3 regions of the Burkholderia lata genome follow, and region 3 is predicted to be linked to each of the others. Evidence: predicted binding sites of a transcription regulator. Region 3 holds the regulator's gene; each other region holds the start of a gene.
What was found. Region 3 encodes FliA, which starts transcription of late flagellar genes. Its sites were predicted from a motif close to CTAAAGTTTNNNNNNNNNNNGCCGNTA; they were not measured.
Positions count from the first base shown of each region.

Region 1: flgM (flagellar biosynthesis anti-sigma factor FlgM) is a predicted target of FliA. The motif match lies at 3,889-3,915, and genes of this name have one in related genera.
Region 2: motA (flagellar motor stator protein MotA) is a predicted target of FliA. The motif match lies at 1,828-1,854, and genes of this name have one in related genera.

Region 1 is NC_007510.1:3,535,463-3,542,376, forward strand. Features, by position in the region: gene flgE (flagellar hook protein FlgE) at 1-548, opposite strand, end outside; gene BCEP18194_RS22000 (flagellar hook assembly protein FlgD) at 582-1,337, opposite strand; gene flgC (flagellar basal body rod protein FlgC) at 1,402-1,827, opposite strand; gene flgB (flagellar basal body rod protein FlgB) at 1,868-2,356, opposite strand; gene flgA (flagellar basal body P-ring formation chaperone FlgA) at 2,561-3,826, shown strand; gene flgM (flagellar biosynthesis anti-sigma factor FlgM) at 3,945-4,274, shown strand; gene BCEP18194_RS22025 (flagella synthesis protein FlgN) at 4,349-4,789, shown strand; gene BCEP18194_RS22030 (SGNH/GDSL hydrolase family protein) at 4,969-6,333, shown strand; gene BCEP18194_RS22035 (M24 family metallopeptidase) at 6,353-6,914, opposite strand, start outside.
Region 2 is NC_007511.1:3,158,998-3,165,911, forward strand. Features, by position in the region: gene BCEP18194_RS36650 (aldehyde dehydrogenase family protein) at 1-492, shown strand, start outside; gene BCEP18194_RS36655 (patatin-like phospholipase family protein) at 628-1,554, opposite strand; gene motA (flagellar motor stator protein MotA) at 1,988-2,857, shown strand; gene motB (flagellar motor protein MotB) at 2,868-3,824, shown strand; gene BCEP18194_RS36670 (hypothetical protein) at 4,060-4,623, shown strand; gene BCEP18194_RS36675 (DUF2325 domain-containing protein) at 4,744-6,090, shown strand; gene BCEP18194_RS36680 (winged helix-turn-helix domain-containing protein) at 6,199-6,522, opposite strand; gene BCEP18194_RS36685 (molybdopterin-dependent oxidoreductase) at 6,628-6,914, opposite strand, start outside.
Region 3 is NC_007510.1:228,361-235,274, forward strand. Features, by position in the region: gene flhA (flagellar biosynthesis protein FlhA) at 1-1,991, shown strand, start outside; gene flhF (flagellar biosynthesis protein FlhF) at 1,988-3,751, shown strand; gene BCEP18194_RS06920 (flagellar biosynthesis protein FlhG) at 3,744-4,562, shown strand; gene BCEP18194_RS06925 (RNA polymerase sigma factor FliA) at 4,585-5,319, shown strand; S-adenosyl-L-homocysteine riboswitch at 5,428-5,544, shown strand; gene ahcY (adenosylhomocysteinase) at 5,577-6,914, shown strand, end outside.

The DNA of each region.
Region 1 (6,914 bases), 390 kb from region 3:
TTGTAGGTCGTGTTGTCGGTCGCGCTGAACGGCGTCTTGGTCGGCGTCGTGTCCTGCGAATTCAGGTTGAACTGCGCGGAGATCTTGGTCGTCGCGGTCGGCGCGATGTTGGTCGTCGGCGCCTGCAGCGGCACGGTCTGCGCGGTGTTGATCACGCCGCCCGCGTTGGCCGCATAGCCCATCAGGTTACGGCCTTGCGAGTCGACGATGAAGCCGTTCTTGTCGCGCTGGAACGTGCCGTCGCGCGAGTAGGTCGTCACGCCGTTGTTCGACATCTGGAAGAAGCCGTTGCCGTTGATCGCGACGTCGAGCGACGAGCTCGTCGTGTTGATCGTGCCCTGGCCGAAGTTCTGCTGCACCGCGTTCAGCGACGTGCCGATACCGATCTGCGTGTTGGTCGACGTCGCGACCGAGTTCGCATACATGTCGGCGAACTGCGCGGTGCTCGACTTGAAGCCGACCGTGTTCGCGTTCGCGATGTTGTTGCCGATCACGTCGAGCGCGTTCGATGCACCCGCGAGGCCGCTCAGACCCTGTTGATAACCCATTTCGGTCTCCGTTTCGAGATTGCTCGATCAGTATCAGTTGGAGGTGGTGCCGCTGCCGGACGAATTCGACGCGGACGACGTGGTGTTCGGGAAAATCGACGCAACCTGGGTCAGCCCCACGGTCGTGCCGTTCGACAGCACGAGCCCCGCCGTGCCGTCCGCCTGCTTGATCACGCTCTGCACGGTCGACGCCGCGAGCGTCGTGGCCGGCTGCGGCGTGCCGTTGCTGTCGGTGTACGACGCGCTGACGGTGTACTTGCCGTCCGGCAGTGCGTTGCCCGCCGCGTCGGTCGGCGTCCAGTTGAACGGCACGGTGCCGGCCGACTGCGCGCCCGCGTTGATCGTGTTCACCACGGTGCCCGCCGCGTTCTTCACGGTGATCGTCAGGTTCGACACTGAACTCGCGAGCGACACGCCGAACGGCGACGCCGCGCCGCTCTTCACCGCGACCGCGTTGCCCGGTGCGAGCACGTTCGTGCCGATCAGCAGCGCGGCCTGCGTCTGCTGGCCGGCCGTGAGCTGCGTCGACAGCGACGTGAGCGACGTGTTCAGCTGCGCGATGCCGCTCACCGTGTTGATCTGCGCGAGCTGCGACGTCATCTGCGAGCTGTCGACCGGGCTGGTCGGGTCCTGGTTCTGCAACTGCGTGACGAGCAGCTTCAGGAACGTCGCCTGCAGGTCGCTCGCCGACGTGCCGTTGGTCGACACTTTGTTGGTGTTCATCGTGTCGGTCGGCAGGTTCGACACGTTCGTGCCGTTGCTGCCGATCGTCGTGTTGGAGGAAGTCATCCTGGGTGGCCTTCTGTCGGGACTGTCGGAACTGTCGAGTCTGTAAGGTCGGTCGACGCGCGGCTTACGAGCCGATCGTCAGCGTCTTGAGCATCAGCGTCTTCGCGGTGTTCAGCGTCTCGACGTTGGCCTGGTACGAGCGCGACGCCGAGATCATGTTCACCATCTCCTGCACCGGATCGACGTTCGGCATCTGCACGTAGCCGTTCGAATCGGCAGCCGGGTTCGACGGGTCGTAGGTCGACTTCATCGGCGACGGGTCATCCATCACCTTCGTCACGCGCACGCCGCCCACGCCCTGGCCGGACGCGGTGCGTGCGCCGCCGATCGGGTCGGTCGCGAACACGACCTGCTTGGCCTTGTACGGCTTGCCGTCCGGGCCGGTTGCGCTATCGGCGTTCGCGAGGTTCGACGCGGTGACGTTCAGGCGCTGCGACTGCGCGGACAGCGCCGAGCCGGCGACGCCGAAGATGTTCATCAACGAGGGCATGGAAGCTCCTTTTGCTCGGATTCGGCGGCGGTACGCGCCGTCACTGGTTCGACGTGATCGCGGCGATCATCGCCTTGATCTGCTGGGTCATCACGGTCATCCCGGTCTGGTAGTGCAGCGCGTTGTTCGCGAACTGCACGCGCTCGACGTCGAGATCGACCGTGTTGCCGTCGAGCGCCGGCTGCAGCGGCATCCGGTATTGCGCACGGCCGTAGTCGTCCGACGGGCCGCCCGTCGGGATCAGCTTCGCGGTGCCGGCCATGTGGCCCGCCGCCGTCGACACCATCGACATCCCGCTCGTCACGCCGGCCGGCTGCGCCATCGGCAGTTGCGCCGCGTTGCTCGGCGCGAGGCCGCCGCCCGTCTGCTTCAGCGAGCGCGCGAGCGTCGACGCGAAATCGACGTCGCGGGCCTGGTAGCCGGGCGTGTCGGAGTTCGCGATGTTCGACGACAGCAGTTCCTGCCGGTAGGCGCGTACGTCCAGCGCCTGTCGGCCGAACGCGAATTCCGCATCGAGTTTGTCCAGCATGTGTGCGTCTCTCCGTATGAAGCGCTGCACGCCCCTCGCGCCGGATGGCGACTCGAGAGGCTTTTTTCCATGACAGCGATGGTAGGCGTCGGACGCAACCGGCAATCGGGCGAATAACGCGGCAAAGGCCCCCTCTATTCATCGTTTGCGCGACCGCCCCGCTCCCTAGAATGCGAAGCGGAGCAACGGATCGGGGATACAGCGATGACTGGCAGCGCACTTCGCGGAAGGAACGGGCGGCTCACGCACGTCCGGCGTGCGTTTGCGCTCGCCGCGGCGCTGTGGATCGCCGCCCCGGCCGCGCACGCGGACGACGGGATGATCGTGATTCCGGGGCGCGGCGAGACGGCCGAAACCGCGCTCGCGCACGCCAATGCGGCGAGCGGCGGGAATGCGGCGATGGCGCCGGGTTCGGTTGTGGCGCCCGACGCCGGGCGCGCGGCGAGCAGCACGGGCGCCGCTGCCGGCGCGTCCGGCACCGGCTACGCGGCGCAACCCGCGGGCACGATGGTCGTGACGACCGTCCCGCCGCCGGCTGCCGTACCCGCCCCTGCGCCGGCCCCGGCGCCTCGCCCCGTCTACGCGACCGCCCGCATGAACGCCGGAACCGGAACCGGATATGGCGCGCCGCGCGCCGCCGATCCGAACGCGATCGCGACGGTCGTCGCCGGCACGGCCGAGCCCGCATCGAATCCCGCACGACCGACCCCGCAGCAGGCCATGGCCGCGCGCCTGGCGGCGGCCCGCGCCGCGTCCGCCGCGCCGGCGCCGCGCGCCGTACCGGTTTCCGCGAGCCCGGCCCCGGCGGCCAATGCCGCCAACGCGGCCCAGCCGGCGACGCCGCCCGGCCAGCAGGATCCCGAGTCGATCCGCCGCGCGGCCCTCGCGTTCCTGCAGCAACAGGTCGCGGGCCTGCCCGGCAAGACCACCGCGACCGTCACGACCGCGTTTCCGCGCGGGCTCGCCGCGTGCACGACGCTCGAACCGTTCATGCCGACCGGCGCACGCCTGTGGGGCCGCACGACGGTCGGCGTGCGCTGCGCGGGCGAGCGGCCGTGGACCGTCTACCTGCAGGCGAAAGTCACCGTGCAGGCCACCTACTACGTCGCCGCGCGCCAGATCGCGCCCGGCGAGCCGCTTTCCGCGGCCGACCTGGTCGCCCGCGACGGCGACCTGACGGTGCTGCCGCTCGCGGTGATCACCGATCCGGCGCAGGCGATCGGCGCGACCGCGCTCGCGCGCATCTCGGCCGGGCTGCCGCTGCGGCAGGACATGCTGAAGAGCGCGGCGTCGGTGTCGGCCGGCCAGACGGTGCGGGTGGTCGCGGCCGGGCCCGGCTTCACGATTTCGGCCGAGGGCAGCGCGCTGGCGAATGCGGCGCCCGGCCAGTCGGTGCGGGTGCGGATGGCGGCGGGCCAGATCGTCACGGCGATCGTCAAGGACGCCGGCACCGTGGAAATTCCGCTGTAGGGGCGGATCCCGCCCCAAGAATGTAAAGAATTGTTTATTCGGGGCATTTCGGGCTCGCGATGCTAAAGTTCGGGCCGACCCGGCCGTTATCTGGGTCAAACCGAACAGGAAACCCATCGTGAAGATCGATTCCACTCCGAACCCGAGCCCCCTGGCGCCGACCGGCAACGGCGCGACCCGTGCGCAATCCGGCGCGGCTTCGTCTTCGTCCGCGCAGGCGGCCGACGGCGGGTCGACCGGCGGCGACCCGAGCGTGAACCTGTCGGGTCTGTCCGGCCAGCTGCGCTCGGTATCCGCGTCCGGCAACGGCGATATCGACACGGGCCTGGTCCAGTCGATCAAGGACGCGCTGAACAACGGCACGCTGACGATCGACGCGAACAAGATCGCCGACGGCGTATTGAATACCGCCCGAGAGCTGCTGCAGCAGCAGCGCCCGGGCAACTGAAGCGGGCCTCGCGGGGCCCGCCCCCCCCCCCGGTTTGCCGGCGCTACCCGCGCCGGCGCGACGAGCATGACGCGATGAGAGAAGAGCTGCTGGCCACGGTCAACGACGAACACGCGACGGTCGAGGCGTTCGCGTCCCTGCTCGCGTACGAGGAAAAGGCGCTGACGATGGCGCAGCCGCTCGAGATGCTGCCCGGGATCGTCGAAAAGAAAACCGAGCTGATCGACCGGCTCGCACAGCTCGAACGCACGCGCGACACGCAGCTTTCCGCCCTCGGCTTTCCGTCCGGCAAGAAGGGAATGGACCAGGCCGCCGAGCGCGATGCCCGCCTCGCCGGCCGCTGGCAGTTGCTGCAGCAGTCCGCCGAACGCGCGCGCCAGGCCAATGCGAACAACGGGATGCTGATCCGGATCCGGATGGACTACAACGAGCGCGCGCTCGCGGTCCTGCGCTCGGCGCCCGCGCCGGCCGGCATCTACGGCGCCGACGGCCGCGTGTCGGCTCTCACGCGCTGAAGCACTCACTGACTGACTGATCGGCGGCAGCGCCGCCACCGCACGTTCCGCCTCTCGCCGCCCTGCGCGGCATCTCACGTTTCGACAGACCGGGCCCGAGCCCGGCACTCACGGTCCCTTCCGATACACGGCCGCGCAGCCGCGCCGTCGTCCCGTCACAACAATCAGAAGAGGGCCGCATGCCATATTTCCGCATTCCGTTTTCACACCGCGTCGCCGCCGTGTCCGCCGTCGCGGCGCTGGGCACCGCCTTGACGCTCCCCGTCGCACAGGCCGCCGGCCCCGCGCCGCTGCCCACGCCGACGGGCGACATGTCGCTGTCGCCGGCCGGCCCCGACATCGTGCCGCCGGCCGCCTCGAGCGCGCCGGGCACGCCGGGCACGACACAGCGCGCGTCGCGCCGCGGGTCCGACACCTACACGTACCTGCGCTGCTGGTACCGGATCGACGCGGATCCGCTGAAGCCGGCCTCGACCTACGAATGGGCGCGCAACCCCGCCGGCGGCGACTGGTATCGCGTGTCCGGCTACTGGTGGGCGGACGGCATCAGGCAGTGGAAGAACATGTTCTACAGCACGACGTCGCAGGACGCGCTCGCCGACGTGTGCCGCAAGACGCTGGCCGCGAAAGGCATCAAGACCGACCTCGTGCAGGCGGTCGCGGCCAACAACGCGCTGTCGTTCAACTACACGGTGTGGACCATCGATGCCGCGCAGCAGGACGCGCGCGTCAACAAGCTGATCGTGTTCGGCGACAGCCTGTCCGACACGCAGAACATGTTCAACGCGAGCCAGTGGAAGCTGCCGAACGGCACGAGCTGGCAGGCGGGACGCTTCAGCAACGGCCCGGTGTGGGCCGAATATCTCGCGAACACGCTGCGGCTGCCGTTCTACAACTGGGCTATCGGTGGCGCGGCGACCGACCAGTATCTCGTCGTGCCGGGCCTCGTGCAGCAGATCGACTCGTGGCGCGAATACATGGATCGCGCGCCCGACTACCGGCCCGCCAACACGCTGTTCGCGGTGTTCGCAGGCGGCAACGATCTGGTGAACTACGGGCGCTCGCCCGAGCAGGCGGCGAATGCGGTGCGCGACAGCCTCGAGCGGCTCGCCGCGGCCGGCGCGACGCGGATCATGCTCGTCACGCTGCCGGACGTGTCGCGCGCGCCGGTGTTCGCGACCCGCACCGACACCGCGAGCGTCGCCGCGCAGGTGAAGGACTACAACCAGCGCCTCGCCGACGCGGCCGCCGCGCTGCGCGCCCGCTACGGCGCGACGCTGCGGCTCGAGGTGTTCGATGCGTACGCGCTGTTCGACGACCTGCTGAGCCACCCGGCCCAGTACGGCTTCGACGACGCGAAGCGTGCATGCCTCGACATCCCGAAACCGTCGTCGCTCACCTACCTGAGCGCGCAGACGCCGCGCGCGGACTGCCGCGATCCGGCGCGCTTCGTGTTCTGGGACACGCTGCACCCGACCACGCGCACGCACGCGTGGCTCGCCGAGCGGATCGCGCCGTTCGTGCGTGCGCGCCTGCTGAACTGACCGGCGCGGGCGGCGGTGCTTACAGCAGCGGACACGCGGTGACCTGCGTGCCGCGTTCGACGCACAGCCGCTCGTAGTCGCGCAGGTACGCGCGCTCGTCGTCGTCGAGCAGGTCGAGATCGATCAGGTCCCAGTCGTAGCCGACCGTCACGATGTTCTCGAACGTGACGGTATCCGGCTGCGCGTCGTCCCGGTGGATGATCACGATGTTCTCGATCCGCACGCCGCCCTTGCCCGGCACGTAGATGCCCGGCTCGACCGAAATCACCGCATTCGGCACGAGCCCGTACTTCGCGCCCGGCGCGAACCGGACGCCGCCCTCGTGTACGTGAATCCCGACGCCGTGCCCGGTGCCGTGGCCGAAATCGTGGCCGTGGTCGCGGCACACCTGCCGCACGAGCGCATCGACGTCGCCGCCCTTGGCGGTGCTCGGGAAGCGCGTGACGAGCCCCTTGATGCAGGCCTTCAGCGCGACCGTGTAGATCTCGCGCTGCCACGGCTGCGCGACCGTATCCGGGTCGGTCCGGCGCAGCACCACGCGCGTGCAATCCGTCGCGAAGCCGGCTTCGTAATAGGCGCCG
Region 2 (6,914 bases), on a different replicon from region 3:
GCGGAACAGGTCGCGATGGGGCCGCTGATCTCCGCCGCGCAGCGTACGCGCGTCGAAGCGATGCTCCAGCAAGGCATCGATGCGGGCGCACGCGTCGCCTTCAGCGGCCGCGTGGCGGATGCCGGCGGCGACGGCTTCTTCATGGCGCCTGTCGTGATCGCCGAGCCGGCCGCCGACAACCCGCTGTGGACCGACGAAGTGTTCGGCCCCGTCGCATGCGTGAAATCGTTCCGTACCGACGACGAAGCGATCGCACTCGCGAACGACACGCGCTACGGGCTCGTCGCGACGGTCGTGACGCGCGATGCGGCCATCGCGAAGCAATTCCAGCAGCGCGTGCGCGCGGGGCTCGTGTGGATCAACGCGCCGCAGCTCATCTACCCGCACGTGTGTTGGGGTGGCTTCGGGCTCAGCGGAATCGGCCGCGAACTCGGCGTGGCAGGGCTGCGCAGCTATCAGGAACTACGCCACGCGATGCACGCGATCGACTGACCAGTGCGGCCGTTCAGGCCGTTGGCGGCACCGTGTCTAGTGGCACGGTGCCGCTTTTTTTTTGCCGATTGACGGAGCGAGGCCCCGGAAACCGGCGTGCATCGATCATGCGTTTGCACGGCGCGCGAGCCCCCGTCAATGCGACAGCGCCGCCGCATGATCGTGCTCGCGCAGCGGGCCAGGAATCGCGCACGCCGCGAGCCCGCCCTCATCGATCCACGCGCGCGTGCGTTCCGCGGCCTTGTCGATCAGCTGCGCGCACTGTGAGTAATCGTATGACGACACTTCCAGCGGACAGAGCGGCGGCACGACATGGATTTGCGCGCGCGCCGCATACAGTTCCAGATCGCGCACCAGTTGCCGCGCGATCACGAGCGTCAGCGCATGCGTCGCATGCGCGATCGCGCTGCGCGGCGGGACGCGCAACGCGCAGGCGAACCCGGCCGGCAGCACGACGATCCGCTTGACGCCGAGCGCGACCGCCACCGAGATCGGCGTATTGTTCGCGACGCCGCCGTCGACGAGTTCCACACCGTCGATGCTGACCGACGGAAACACGCCGGGAATCGCCGCGCTGGCCTGCACGGCGTCCACCACCGAGCCGGCGGACAGCACGACTTCGCGGCCGCTCAGCACCTCGGTCGCGACGATATGGAGCGGCAACGCGGCCTGCTCGATCCGCCGGTACGGCAGGTTCTTTTCCAGCAGCAGGCGCAGCGCATCGGCCTCGACCAGATGCGGCCGGTTGCGCAGCAGCATCGCGATGAGGCTGCGCATCGAGAACGGCATCACGTCCTGGCGGCGGATCCTGCACCACAGCGCTTCAAGCATCGCGACGCCGTCCGCGTCCGGGCGGCCGGCGAAATAGGCGGCATTGATCGCGCCCGCCGACGCGCCGATGACGCAACCGGGCCGTTCGCCGCTCGCGACCAGTTCGCGGAGCATGCCGACCTCGATCGCGCCAAGACTGCCGCCGCCGGCGAACACGAAGGCGGTCGTGAGAGTGGGATCGGACGTCACGGCGCGCCCTCCTGCGGTTGGCTGCGACAGCACTTTCGCCATGATGGATCGTGCGGCGCCCCGGATGTCCTGATGAAAACCCTGCCGGCATGCGGCCGCCGCCGTTCAACCGGCGATGCGCGCCGCGTTCCCCGGCCTCCCGCGGCGTCCCTTTCCGGAGAGGATTGCATCACTCCCTCCCCGTTTTCCGCGCCCATCCGTCCTGGAGTTCACGCGATGGCCGCGCATTTTTTGACTTCGATCAAGAAAACCGCGCAGAACGGCAGGTGCAAACGTGTGCCACGCATGCATCCCGCGTGATCCGTGGAATCACGGGTTCAGTTGTCCAGACGATCGCCGTTATTGCATCAACACCCGCCGATCGACGTCGTCTTGCAGCGAATCGGCGCCATCGCGGGCATGGAGCGGGGCAGCCAGGCGCCCCGCTCGCTTTTGAACAACGGATGCAGCAGCGCAAGTCGCGGACGAGGTAATCATGTTTGTAGCCATCGGGTGGATCGTCGTCATCGGGTCGGTGATCGGCAGTTTTGTCGGCGTGGGCGGCCATTTGCCGGCGTTGCTGCAGCCCTTCGAGTTGCTGTGCATTTTCGGCGCCGCACTGGGTGCGTTCGTCGTCAGCAATCCGGTCACGACGCTGAAGAAGACGATCAAGACCCTGCCGACCTGCTTCAAGGGCGGCGGCTACACGAAGCAGCAATACGTCGAACTGATCGCGCTGCTGTACGAGCTGCTGCAGAAGGCGCGCCGCGACGGCATGATGGCGCTCGAGGCCGACGTCGATGCGCCCGAGCAAAGCCCGCTGTTCCAGAAGTATTCGCATGTGCTCGAAGACCATCACCTGCTCGACTTCATCGTCGATTACTTGCGGATGATGTCGGGCGGCAACGTGAACGTGCTGGAGATGCAGGACCTGATGGACGAGGAACTGCATACGCACCATGCGGAGGCGTCGGTCGCGGCCAATGCGATCCAGAAGATGGCGGACGGCCTGCCGGCGTTCGGTATCGTCGCCGCGGTGATGGGGGTCGTGCATACGATGGGCTCGGTCGGCGCGCCGCCCGCCGTGCTCGGCAAGATGATCGCCGGCGCGCTCGTCGGCACCTTCCTCGGCATCCTGCTCGCGTATGGCTTCGTCGGTCCGCTCGCGGATCTGCTCAACGCGAAGGGCCGCGCGGCGGCCAAGCCGTTCCAGTGCGTGAAGGCCGTACTGCTTGCGTCGATGAGCGGCTACGCGCCGCCGGTGGCGGTGGAATTCGGCCGCAAGGTGCTGTTCACGGCCGATCGCCCGAGCTTCAAGGAGCTCGACGAGGCCGTCCGCGCGACGAAGTCGCCCAAGGCCGCGTAACGGAGGCGCCATGGCCGACAGTCGCTCCACCCCGTCGAAACAGTCCGTCGCGGCATCGCTCGTCGTCGTGCGCCGCAAGAAAGGCGAGGACCACGACGCCCATCACGGCGGCGCATGGAAAATCGCGTACGCCGATTTCGTCACGGCGATGATGGCGTTCTTCCTGCTGATGTGGTTGCTCGGCTCGGTCTCCAAGTACGACAAGCAGGGGATCGAGGACTACTTCAACACGCCGCTGTCGACGCTCCTGTCCGGCGGGCAGGACGCGCAGGCGCCGCGCCCGAGCGTCGTGCAAGGCGGCGGCCGCGACATGTCCGACCCGACGCCGGCGATCGACACGAAAGCGCAACCGGTGCCGGCCAGCTCGCCCGCCGCACTCGCCGGCATCGTCGATACGCAAAAGCTCGAACGGCTGAAGGCGAAACTGACCGCGGCGATTGCCCAAAGCCCGTCATTGCGCGCGTATCAGGACCAGATCCGGATCGCGATCACCAACGAGGGCTTGCGCATCGAGATCGTCGATTCGCTCAAGCGCCCGATGTTCGCGTCGGGCAGTTCGCAACCTGAAAGCTATGCCACCGCGATCCTCAGCCAGATCGGTACGGCGCTCGACGATGTCGAAAACCGCGTATCGATTGCGGGGCATACCGATTCGACGCCGTATCCCGACGGTTCCACCGGCTATTCGAACTGGGAGCTCTCCAGCGATCGCGCGAACGCGGCGCGGCGTGCGCTGGTGGCGGGCGGGTTGCGGGAAGACAAGCTGCTTCAGGTGCGCGGGCTCGCGGATGTCCTGCCGCTCGACAAGAACGTGGCGGACGAGCCGACCAATCGCCGCATCAGCATCCTCGTAATGAACAATGCGGCCGAGCAGGCGTTCTTTCACGACGGCGGCCGGACGACCGTGGACGAAACGGCGGGCGCCCGGGCCGCCGTGCTGCCCGCCGCGGTTACGCGGCAGCATTAAGCGCGTTCGCGACGGCCTTGGGCCGGAGATGTCCGGCCACGCGCAAGGTCCTCCTGCCCGGCAGCATGTCCGTCCGCTTCACGGCCACGGTCGGAATAGCCGTGAGCCCCATCGACTGACCAGTCGGCCGCTCAGGCCGTTGACGGCACCGTGTCTCACCCGCGGTGCCGTCTTTTTCTGCGTAGTCGATATATTCCGTAGAATATATCGACACCTGCACTTCCGGAGACTCGCCATGCCCCGCACGCCGACGGATCGCGCCCCGCAGCGCGCCGCACGGGAACAGCCGCTCGCGCGCAAGATCAGCGCGCTCAGGCCGCTGTCGAGCGACGCACGCGCGCAGCAGGTCACGGATGTCGTGGACGCGTTCCGGCGCCTGCGCGGCAGCGTCGTGCGCTTCATCCGGATGTTCTCGGCCGCGCACGCCGACGACACGCCGGACGATGCGCTGTCCGCCCTGGGTTTTCGTGAACTGCTGTCGACGCTCGAAGACGAAGCCCGCGCCGCCCGCTTCACGCGCCTGCCCGAGCTCGAACGGGTGATTAGCCACGCGCGCCGCCTCGAACGCACACGCGACGACGTGTTCTCCGACTCGTTCAGCAACGACCCGGCGGCGATGCGCGACGCGGTCGCCGCGCTGGAGCGCGTCGACGTGCTGTTCGTCGGGCTGTGCGTCGAGTACGTGATGGCGCGTCACGCGCCGGTATCGCCCGCCGTTTCGCCCGAGGCCGCAGCCCCGGCCCCTGCCCCTGCCCCTGCCGCACTGCCGCTCGCCGACCATTCAACCGTGCTCTGCTGACCACGCCACGCAGCCTTGCTCCGTGATTTCCCCGGAATTTCGTGCGTTATATTCCGTGGTATATTTCGAAAATCTTTCGCGCATCCGTCTCCGGCTCGACCACGCCGGATAGAGGTCAACATGCACGCTCCGCCCTTTCGCCTTGCCCGCACGGCGGATCTCTCGTCACCCGGCGGTAATTTGCCCGCGGCAACCGGCGTGCGGGTCGACGCATGCTGCGCGCCGTCGCGCGCGCAACTGACCGAGCTGAAGCGCCGCACGCGCCTGTCCGAGCTCGATGCGAACCTGCACTGCTCGATCATCGGCACCTGCCTGACCACGCACGAACTGCGCAGGCTCGTGCCGAAGTTCACCGACCTCGACCGCCAGCACGCGACCGACCTCGAGATCCATCACGCGGCCGTCGAGCTCGCGATCGACGGCACGGCCGGCGCCAAGGCGTTGCACAAGGCGCTCGACGAGCGCTACGCCGGCGCGATCCGCGCGTTCGACAGCGCGAAGGATGCGAACGAACTCCTCGCACGCTGGAAGGAAGCGCTGAAGAGCGGCGACATTCCGCCCGCGTACTGGGCGCTGATGACGCATCCGCGCACGACGATGGGCGTACGCCAGGCCGCGTTCGGCGACCTGCACATGCTGTCGCACCTGGTCGGCTCGGCCAATCGCGCCGATATCCGGCGGCTGGTCGCGCTGGAGGAAGAGAATGCGGCGCTGCACGCGAAGATCGAACGGCAGCAGGCGCGCCTGCAGGAAATGAGCGCGCAGCGCGACGCGGCGCTGCAGGAACGGGATGCCCTCGCCGCGCGCCAGAACGCGCAGCCGCTGGCGGCTGAAAACGTCTTGCGTGAGGAAGTGCACGAACTACGCGAAGCGCTGGCCGCACGCGACGAACGGCTCGCGTTGCACACGAGCCGCCGCGAGGCAGCCGAGCAGCGGATAGCCGCGGAACAGGCAAGCGCCCGCGCGATGCGCGCGCGGCTCGACGACCTGATGGCGATGGTGAAAACGCTGCGCGCCGAAGCGAGCGCGATCGAACAGGCGGTGCAGGCATCGGCCGACGATCCGGCCGAACGCGCAGCCGATCCGCTGTCGATCCTTCAGGGTACGCGTCTGGTGTATGTCGGCGGGCGCCCCGGCTCGAACCGCGCGATCAAGCGGATCGTCGAAACGGCGGGCGGCGAGATGACGCTGCACGACGGCGGCATCGAGGATCGCAAGGGCCTGCTGGCGGCGGCGCTACCGGGCGCGAACATGGTCGTGTTCCCGGTCGACTGTATCGACCACGATTCGATGAACCTGCTCAAGCGCATCTGCGAACGCCATCACATCGCCTACTACCCGCTGCGGACGGCGAGCGTCGCCAGCTTCGTCGAACTGATCGGGCGGCTCGATGCGCAGGCACGCGATGTCATCGTGCCGGATGCCGCCACGGGCGACGCATCGCGCTTCTGCCTGCGGCACGGCTAGGCCCTGGTACTCGTCGTCGCATCCCTTGCGCACTGCCCGTCATGGGCCGGTGAAAGCCCGTCGTCAGCCTGAAGCAGCCCCGCGGGAAAGCACGCACTCAGTGCGCCCTTAACGCCGCACCATTTTCGTGAGCGCGGCGATGTCGTCGGCGCAGGCCGCGTAAGCCCGCTCCTCGATCCCGCGATAGAGCCGGATGATCTCCTCGCCGACCGGCGTGAGCACGCTGCCACCGCCGCTCTGCCCGCCGTGTTCGGACACCGTCGCCGGCGACTTCAGCGAGCGGTTCAGCTCGTCCATCAGCAACCACGCACGCCGGTACGACATCTTCAGGCTGCGCGCCGCCGCCGAAATCGAACCGTGCTCGCGCACGGCTTCGAGCAGCGCGACCTTGCCCGGCCCGAGCGCGATCGTGTCGGCTTGCTGGATCCGCATCCTGAACCGCACCTCAGGCTTGGGGTGTGCCGGTGTCTTCATGTTGTCCTGCCCTTTGAACGATGCGGGCAAGCATACACGATGGCCGGTGCGGCGCGTGCCGGTTCAGAGTTCGAGCACGCGCGCGACGATGCCGGCCAGCCGCTTCACGTGGCGCGGCGCGGGCAGGAGGTCGGCGCCCGAGAACAGCAGCGGCGCGCCGTCGTCGATCGACAGCGGCGCATCGCCGCATTCGAACGCGACGATCACGTGTTCGCCGACGGGCGTGTTGAACAGCTCATGCCAGGAAAACGTGACCGCATAGCCGTCGTGCGCATGCGCGATGAACACCATGCGCTTGAAGTCGCCCGGCGCATCGTTGCGCAAGCCGGCCGCGTCGAGCAGGTCTTTCA
Region 3 (6,914 bases):
TCCTGCCGCTGCCGCCGATGCTGCTGGATCTGCTGTTCACGTTCAACATCGCGCTGTCCGTGATGGTGCTGCTCGTCAGCATGTACACGATGAAGCCGCTCGACTTCGCGGCGTTCCCGAGCGTGCTGCTGTTCTCCACACTGTTGCGCCTGTCGCTGAACGTCGCGTCGACGCGCGTCGTGCTGCTCGAAGGCCACACGGGCCCGGACGCGGCCGGCCAGGTGATCGAGGCGTTCGGCCACTTCCTCGTCGGCGGCAACTTCGCGGTCGGCATCGTCGTGTTCGTGATCCTGATGATCATCAACTTCATGGTGATCACGAAGGGCGCGGGGCGGATCGCCGAAGTGTCCGCGCGCTTCACGCTCGACGCGATGCCCGGCAAGCAGATGGCGATCGACGCTGATCTGAACGCGGGCCTCATCAACGAAGAGCAGGCCCGCAAGCGCCGCCTGGCCGTGTCGCAGGAAGCCGAGTTCTACGGGTCGATGGACGGCGCGTCGAAGTTCGTGCGCGGCGACGCGATCGCCGGCCTGATCATCATGGCGATCAACGTGATCGGCGGGCTGATCGTCGGGATGGTCCAGCACGACATGAGTTTCGCCGCGGCCGGCACGAACTACACGCTGCTGACGATCGGCGACGGCCTCGTCGCGCAGATCCCGTCGCTCGTGATCTCGACCGCGGCCGGCGTGATCGTGTCGCGCGTCGCGACCGACGAGGACATCGGCACGCAGATCACCGGCCAGCTGTTCACGAACCCGCGCGTGCTGAACATCACCGGCGCGATCATCGTGCTGATGGGCCTGATCCCCGGCATGCCGCACTTCGCGTTCCTCGCACTCGGCGGCGGCGCGATCTGGCTGGCCCGCACGCAGACCAAGCGCGCGGCGGCCCGCAAGGCGGCCGGCGACCTGACCGACATCGCACCGCCCGCGGTGCTGCCGTCGGACAGCCACGAGGCGACCTGGGACGACGTGCAACTGATCGACCCGCTCGGCCTCGAAGTCGGCTACCGGCTGATTCCGCTCGTCGACAAGAACAGCGACGGCGAACTGCTCAAGCGGATCAAGAGCATCCGCAAGAAATTCGCGCAGGAAATCGGCTTCCTGCCGCCGGTGATCCATATCCGCGACAACCTCGAACTGCGGCCGAACGCTTACCGGATCGCGCTGAAGGGTGTCGAGATCGGCGTCGGCGAAGTGTTCCCGGGCCAGTGGCTCGCGATCAACCCCGGCCAGGTGACGGCCGCGCTGCCGGGCGCCGTCACGCAGGATCCCGCGTTCGGGCTGCCGGCCGTGTGGATCGACGTCGCGATGCGCGAACAGGCGCAGGTGTACGGCTACACGGTGGTCGACGCGAGCACGGTCGTCGCGACGCACCTGAACCATCTGGTCGTCCAGCACGCGGCCGAGCTGCTCGGCCGCCAGGAAGTGCAGTCGCTCGTCGAGCGCACCGGCAAGGACGCGCCGTCGCTCGTCGAGGACCTCGTGCCGAAGACGATCTCGCTGACGACGCTGCAGAAGGTGCTGCAGAACCTGCTCGAGGAAGGCGTGCCGATCCGCGACATGCGCACGATCCTCGAGGCCGTGTCCGAACACGCGGGCCGCGGCGACGCGTTCGAGATCACGGCCGCGGTGCGGCTGTCGCTCGGCCGCGCGATCACGCAGCAGTGGTATCCGGGCGCCGGCGAAATGCAGGTGATGGGCCTCGACTCGAATCTGGAGCGCGTGCTGTCGCAGGCGCTCGCCACCGGCGCGAACCCGGGCCTCGAACCCGGCCTCGCGCACAACCTTCTGACCGGCACGCAACAGGCGATGCTGCGTCAACAGAATCTCGGGCTGCCGCCCGTGCTGCTGGTGCAGCACGCGCTGCGCGCGATGCTCGCGCGTTTCCTGCGCCGCAGCCTGCCGCAATTGAAAGTGCTGTCGTATGCCGAAGTGCCGGACACACGCACGATCAAAGTCGTTAACGTCATCGGGGGTTCCGCTTGAACATTCGCAAATTCACCGGCGCAACGAGCCGCGACGCACTTCGTCTCGTGCGCGAGGCACTCGGCGCCGACGCGGTCGTGCTGTCGAACCGCACGCTCGATGACGGCAGCGTGGAAATCGTCGCACTGGCAGATTCGGACCTGGCCGCCGTGGCGCCGCCGGCTGCGGTGCGCCCGCGCATCGCTGCGCCGCGCATGCCGGAATCCGTGCCGGCCGCCGCCGTGCCGGGCATCGTGTCGCGCCCGGGTGCGGCGCTGGCCCGTCCGGCGGTCAATCCGTATGCAGCAGGCGAAGGCGGGCTGCCGGACGTGTTCTCGTCGGTGTTCGGCGCAAGCGCCGAAGCAGACGACACGGTGGCGCAACCTTCGGCGATCGATGACGCTGCGCTGGCCGCGGCGGCGCCGTCTTCCGCCGCCGCCCCGACTGCCGCCGCCCCGGCCGCTGCTTCCGAACCCGCACCGTGGCTGGTCGAGCACGCGAAGCGCCTGACGCAGCAGCGCGATGCGCTGATGGCGCGTGCGCAGGCAACGCCCGCCGCGCCGCAGGCGAGCGTGCCGGCCCCGCAGGCCGCCGCGAGCGCGACGCCGCCCGAGTGGGCACGCGACATCGTGCGCGACGCCGAACGCCGGATGCCGGCCGCCGCCACCCGCGCGCCCGACACGAACGCGAACGCGAACGCCGCGTATGCCGCGAAGGCGGCCGAGCGCACGCGCGTGTCCGCCGACGCCGCCGCCGCGGTGGCCGACGCCGTGAAGTCGCGCATCGAGCGGATCGTCAACGATACGGTGATGCAGGAGCTCGGCGAGCTGCGCGGGATGATGGAAGAGCAGTTCGACAGCCTGATGTGGCACGACCGCCAGCGTCGCAGCGCCGTGCATGGCGCGCTGACGAAGCACCTGTTCGCGGCCGGTTTCTCCGCGCAGCTCGTGCGGATGCTGGTCGACAACATGCCGGCCGGCGACGGCGCGCAGACCTTCGAACAGGCCACCGAATGGGCGCAGTCGGTGCTTGCGTCGAACCTGCCGGTGCTCGAAAGTGAAGATGCGCTGATGGAGCGCGGCGGCGTGTTCGCGCTGATGGGGCCGACGGGCGTCGGCAAGACGACCACCACCGCGAAGCTCGCTGCGCGCTGCGTGATGCGCTTCGGCGCGAGCAAGGTCGCGCTGCTGACCACCGACAGCTACCGGATCGGCGGCCACGAGCAGCTGCGCATTTTCGGCAAGATCCTCGGCGTGCCCGTGCACGCGGTGAAGGATGCGGGCGACCTCGCACTGGCGCTGTCCGAGCTGCGCAACAAGCACATCGTGCTGATCGACACGATCGGCATGAGCCAGCGCGACCGCGCGGTGTCCGACCAGATCGCGATGCTGCACGGTGCGAACGCGCCGGTTCAGCGCCTGCTGCTGCTCAACGCGACGAGCCACGGCGACACGCTCAACGAAGTCGTGCAGGCGTACCGCAGCGCGGGCGAGCATCCGGACCTGGCCGGCTGCATCCTCACGAAGCTCGACGAGGCGACCCACCTCGGCGGCGTGCTCGACACGGTGATCCGCTACAAGCTGCCGATCCATTACGTGTCGACCGGCCAGAAGGTGCCGGAGAACCTGTACGTCGCCTCGACCAAATTCCTGCTGAAGAGCGCGTTCTGTGTACCGCGCGACGGCTCGCCCTTCGTGCCGCAAGACGAGGACATGCCGACGCTGCTTTCCGCACTGACCGCACGTTCCACCGCCGAGCTGCACGAGGTGCGATTTGGATAAACGAATCATCGATCAGGCCGAAGGGCTGCGGCGCCTGCTGGCCGGGCGCGCATCGCGCATCGTCGCGGTGACGGGCGGGCCGGCGGGTGTCGGCTGCACGTCCACCGTGGTGAGCCTCGCGGCGGCGCTCGCGTCGCTCGGCAAGGATGTGCTCGTCGTCGACGAGCGAGCCGACGTGCATTCGGCCAGCGCGACGCTGGCGGGCGCGTGGCTGCGTGACGGCGAACGCACGCGGGTCGCGGCCGGCTTCAGCCTGTGCGCCGCCGCGCGGCTCGCACGCACCGGCTACACCGATGCACAACTGAGCGATTTCATCGACGGGCCGGCCGACATCGTCCTCGTCGACGCGCAGATCGGCGCCGACGGTTCGTTCTCGGCGCTCGCACGCGAAGCGCACGACGTGCTGGTCGTCACGCGGGTCGCCGCGCAGGCGATCACCGAGGCGTATGCGTGCATGAAGCGGCTGCATTTCGCGCATGCGTTCGCGCAGTTCCGCGTGCTGACCAATCACGTCGGCAGCCATGCCGACGCGAAGGTCGCGTTCGACAACCTCGCGGGCGTTGCGAGCCGCTACCTGACGGTGTCGATCGCCGACGCGGGCTGCGTGAGCGCCGATCCGCTCGTCGAACACGCACGCGAGCTGATGCGTGTGGTGGTCGATGCGTTCCCGTCGTCGGCCGCCGCGCGCGACTACCGGCAGATTGCCGCCGACCTGCTGTATTGGCCGATGCGCCCGCGTTCGGGTGCGGGCCGCGCCGTGCACGCGGGCGGCAAGCCGTCGTATGAGGCGGGCGCGGCACACGCCGCGTGAACGCCACCGGAAGGAGAGAGCCATGATGTACAACGCTCAAGGAAAGATGTCCCAGGCCGACGTGCTCGCGCAATATGCGCCGCTCGTGCGACGCCTCGGGCTGCAGCTCGTCGCGAAGATGCCGGCGAGCGTCGACCTCGACGACCTGATTCAGGCCGGCATGATCGGCCTGATGGACGCGGCCGGCCGCTACAAGGAAGACCAGGGCGCGCAGTTCGAGACTTACGCGACCCAGCGTATCCGCGGCGCGATGCTCGACGAGCTGCGCAGCAACGACTGGCTGCCGCGCAGCCTGCGCAAGACGTCGCGCGAGGTCGAGCACGCGGTGCACCAGGTCGAGCAGAATCTCGGCCGCTCGGCGAGCGAGACCGAGATCGCGCAGCACCTGAACATGCCGCTCGACGAGTACCAGGGGATGCTGCAGGACCTGCACGGCAGCCAACTGATCTATTACGAGGATTTCGACCGCGCGGCCGACGACGAGCCGTTCCTCGACCGCTACCGCGTCGATCACGCCGATCCGCTGTCCGCGCTGCTCGACGAGCACCTGCGCGAAGCGCTCGTCGAGGCGATCGAGCGGCTGCCGGAGCGCGAGAAGCTGCTGATGTCGCTGTACTACGAACGGGGTCTGAATCTGCGCGAGATCGGCGCGGTGCTCGAAGTGAGCGAATCGCGCGTGTGCCAGCTGCACAGCCAGGCCGTCGCGCGCCTGCGCGCGCGGCTGCGCGAACAGGCGTGGGTCGGCGCGGAGTCCTGACCCTTTCTTGACGGCTGCACGCGCCGACGCCGCGCGCTTGCGCCGTCGGCGCGCAGTCGTGCGCCGTGCTTGCGCATTCTGCGCGCCGATTTGCTACAATCCTCTCCGCTTTCCGAGGAGCGTTGCGACGGACCACTCTGCGTCCGCCAGGCTCGGAAGGCTTCACCAAGCAGCTTGTGCGGCACAACCGCGTCGGCCCCGCTTCCTGAACGGCGCTCACGTCACCAATCTAGAAACTTTTTAGAAAGGAGGGCGTGATGAACGCCATTATCGATTCCAAAGCTTCCAACGATTACGTCGTCGCCGACATGGCGCTGGCCGGCTGGGGCCGCAAGGAACTGAACATCGCCGAGACCGAAATGCCGGGCCTCGTGCAGATCCGTGACGAATACAAGGCACAGCAGCCGCTGAAGGGCGCGCGCATTGCCGGTTCGCTGCACATGACGATCCAGACGGGCGTGCTGATCGAGACGCTGAAGGCGCTCGGCGCGGACGTCCGCTGGGCCTCGTGCAACATCTTCTCGACGCAGGACCACGCCGCTGCCGCGATCGTCGAAGCCGGCACGCCGGTGTTCGCGTTCAAGGGCGAATCGCTCGACGAATACTGGGAATTCTCGCACCGCATCTTCGAATGGCCGAACGGCGAATTCGCGAACATGATCCTGGACGACGGCGGCGACGCAACGCTGCTGCTGATCCTCGGCGCGAAGGCCGAGAAGGACCGTTCGGTGATCGCGAAGCCGACCAACGAGGAAGAAGTCGCGCTGTACAAGTCGATCGCGCAGCACCTCGACGCGGACCCGACCTGGTACTCGACGCGCCTCGCGCACATCAAGGGCGTGACCGAAGAAACCACGACCGGCGTGCACCGCCTGTACCAGATGGAAAAGGACGGCCGCCTGCCGTTCCCGGCGTTCAACGTGAACGATTCGGTCACGAAGTCGAAGTTCGACAACCTGTACGGCTGCCGTGAATCGCTGGTCGACGGCATCAAGCGCGCGACCGACGTGATGATCGCGGGCAAGGTCGCGGTCGTCGCGGGCTACGGCGACGTGGGCAAGGGCTGCGCGCAATCGCTGCGCGGCCTGGGCGCCACCGTGTGGGTCACCGAAATCGACCCGATCTGCGCACTGCAGGCGGCGATGGAAGGCTACCGCGTCGTGACGATGGAATACGCAGCCGACAAGGCCGACATCTTCGTGACGGCCACGGGCAACTTCCACGTGATCGGCCACGATCACATGAAGGCGATGCGCCACAACGCGATCGTCTGCAACATCGGTCACTTCGACTCGGAAATCGACGTCGCGTCGACCCGCCAGTACCAGTGGGAAAACATCAAGCCGCAGGTCGACCACATCATCTTCCCGGACGGCAAGCGCGTGATCCTGCTGGCGGAAGGCCGCCTCGTGAACCTCGGCTGCGCGACCGGCCACCCGTCGTTCGTGATGTCGAACTCGTTCGCGAACCAGACGCTCGCGCAGATCGAGCTGTTCGTGCGCGGCAACGAGTACGAGAACAAGGTGTACGTGCTGCCGAAGCACCTCGATGAAAAGGTCGCACGCCTGCACCTGGCGCGCATCGGCGCGAACCTG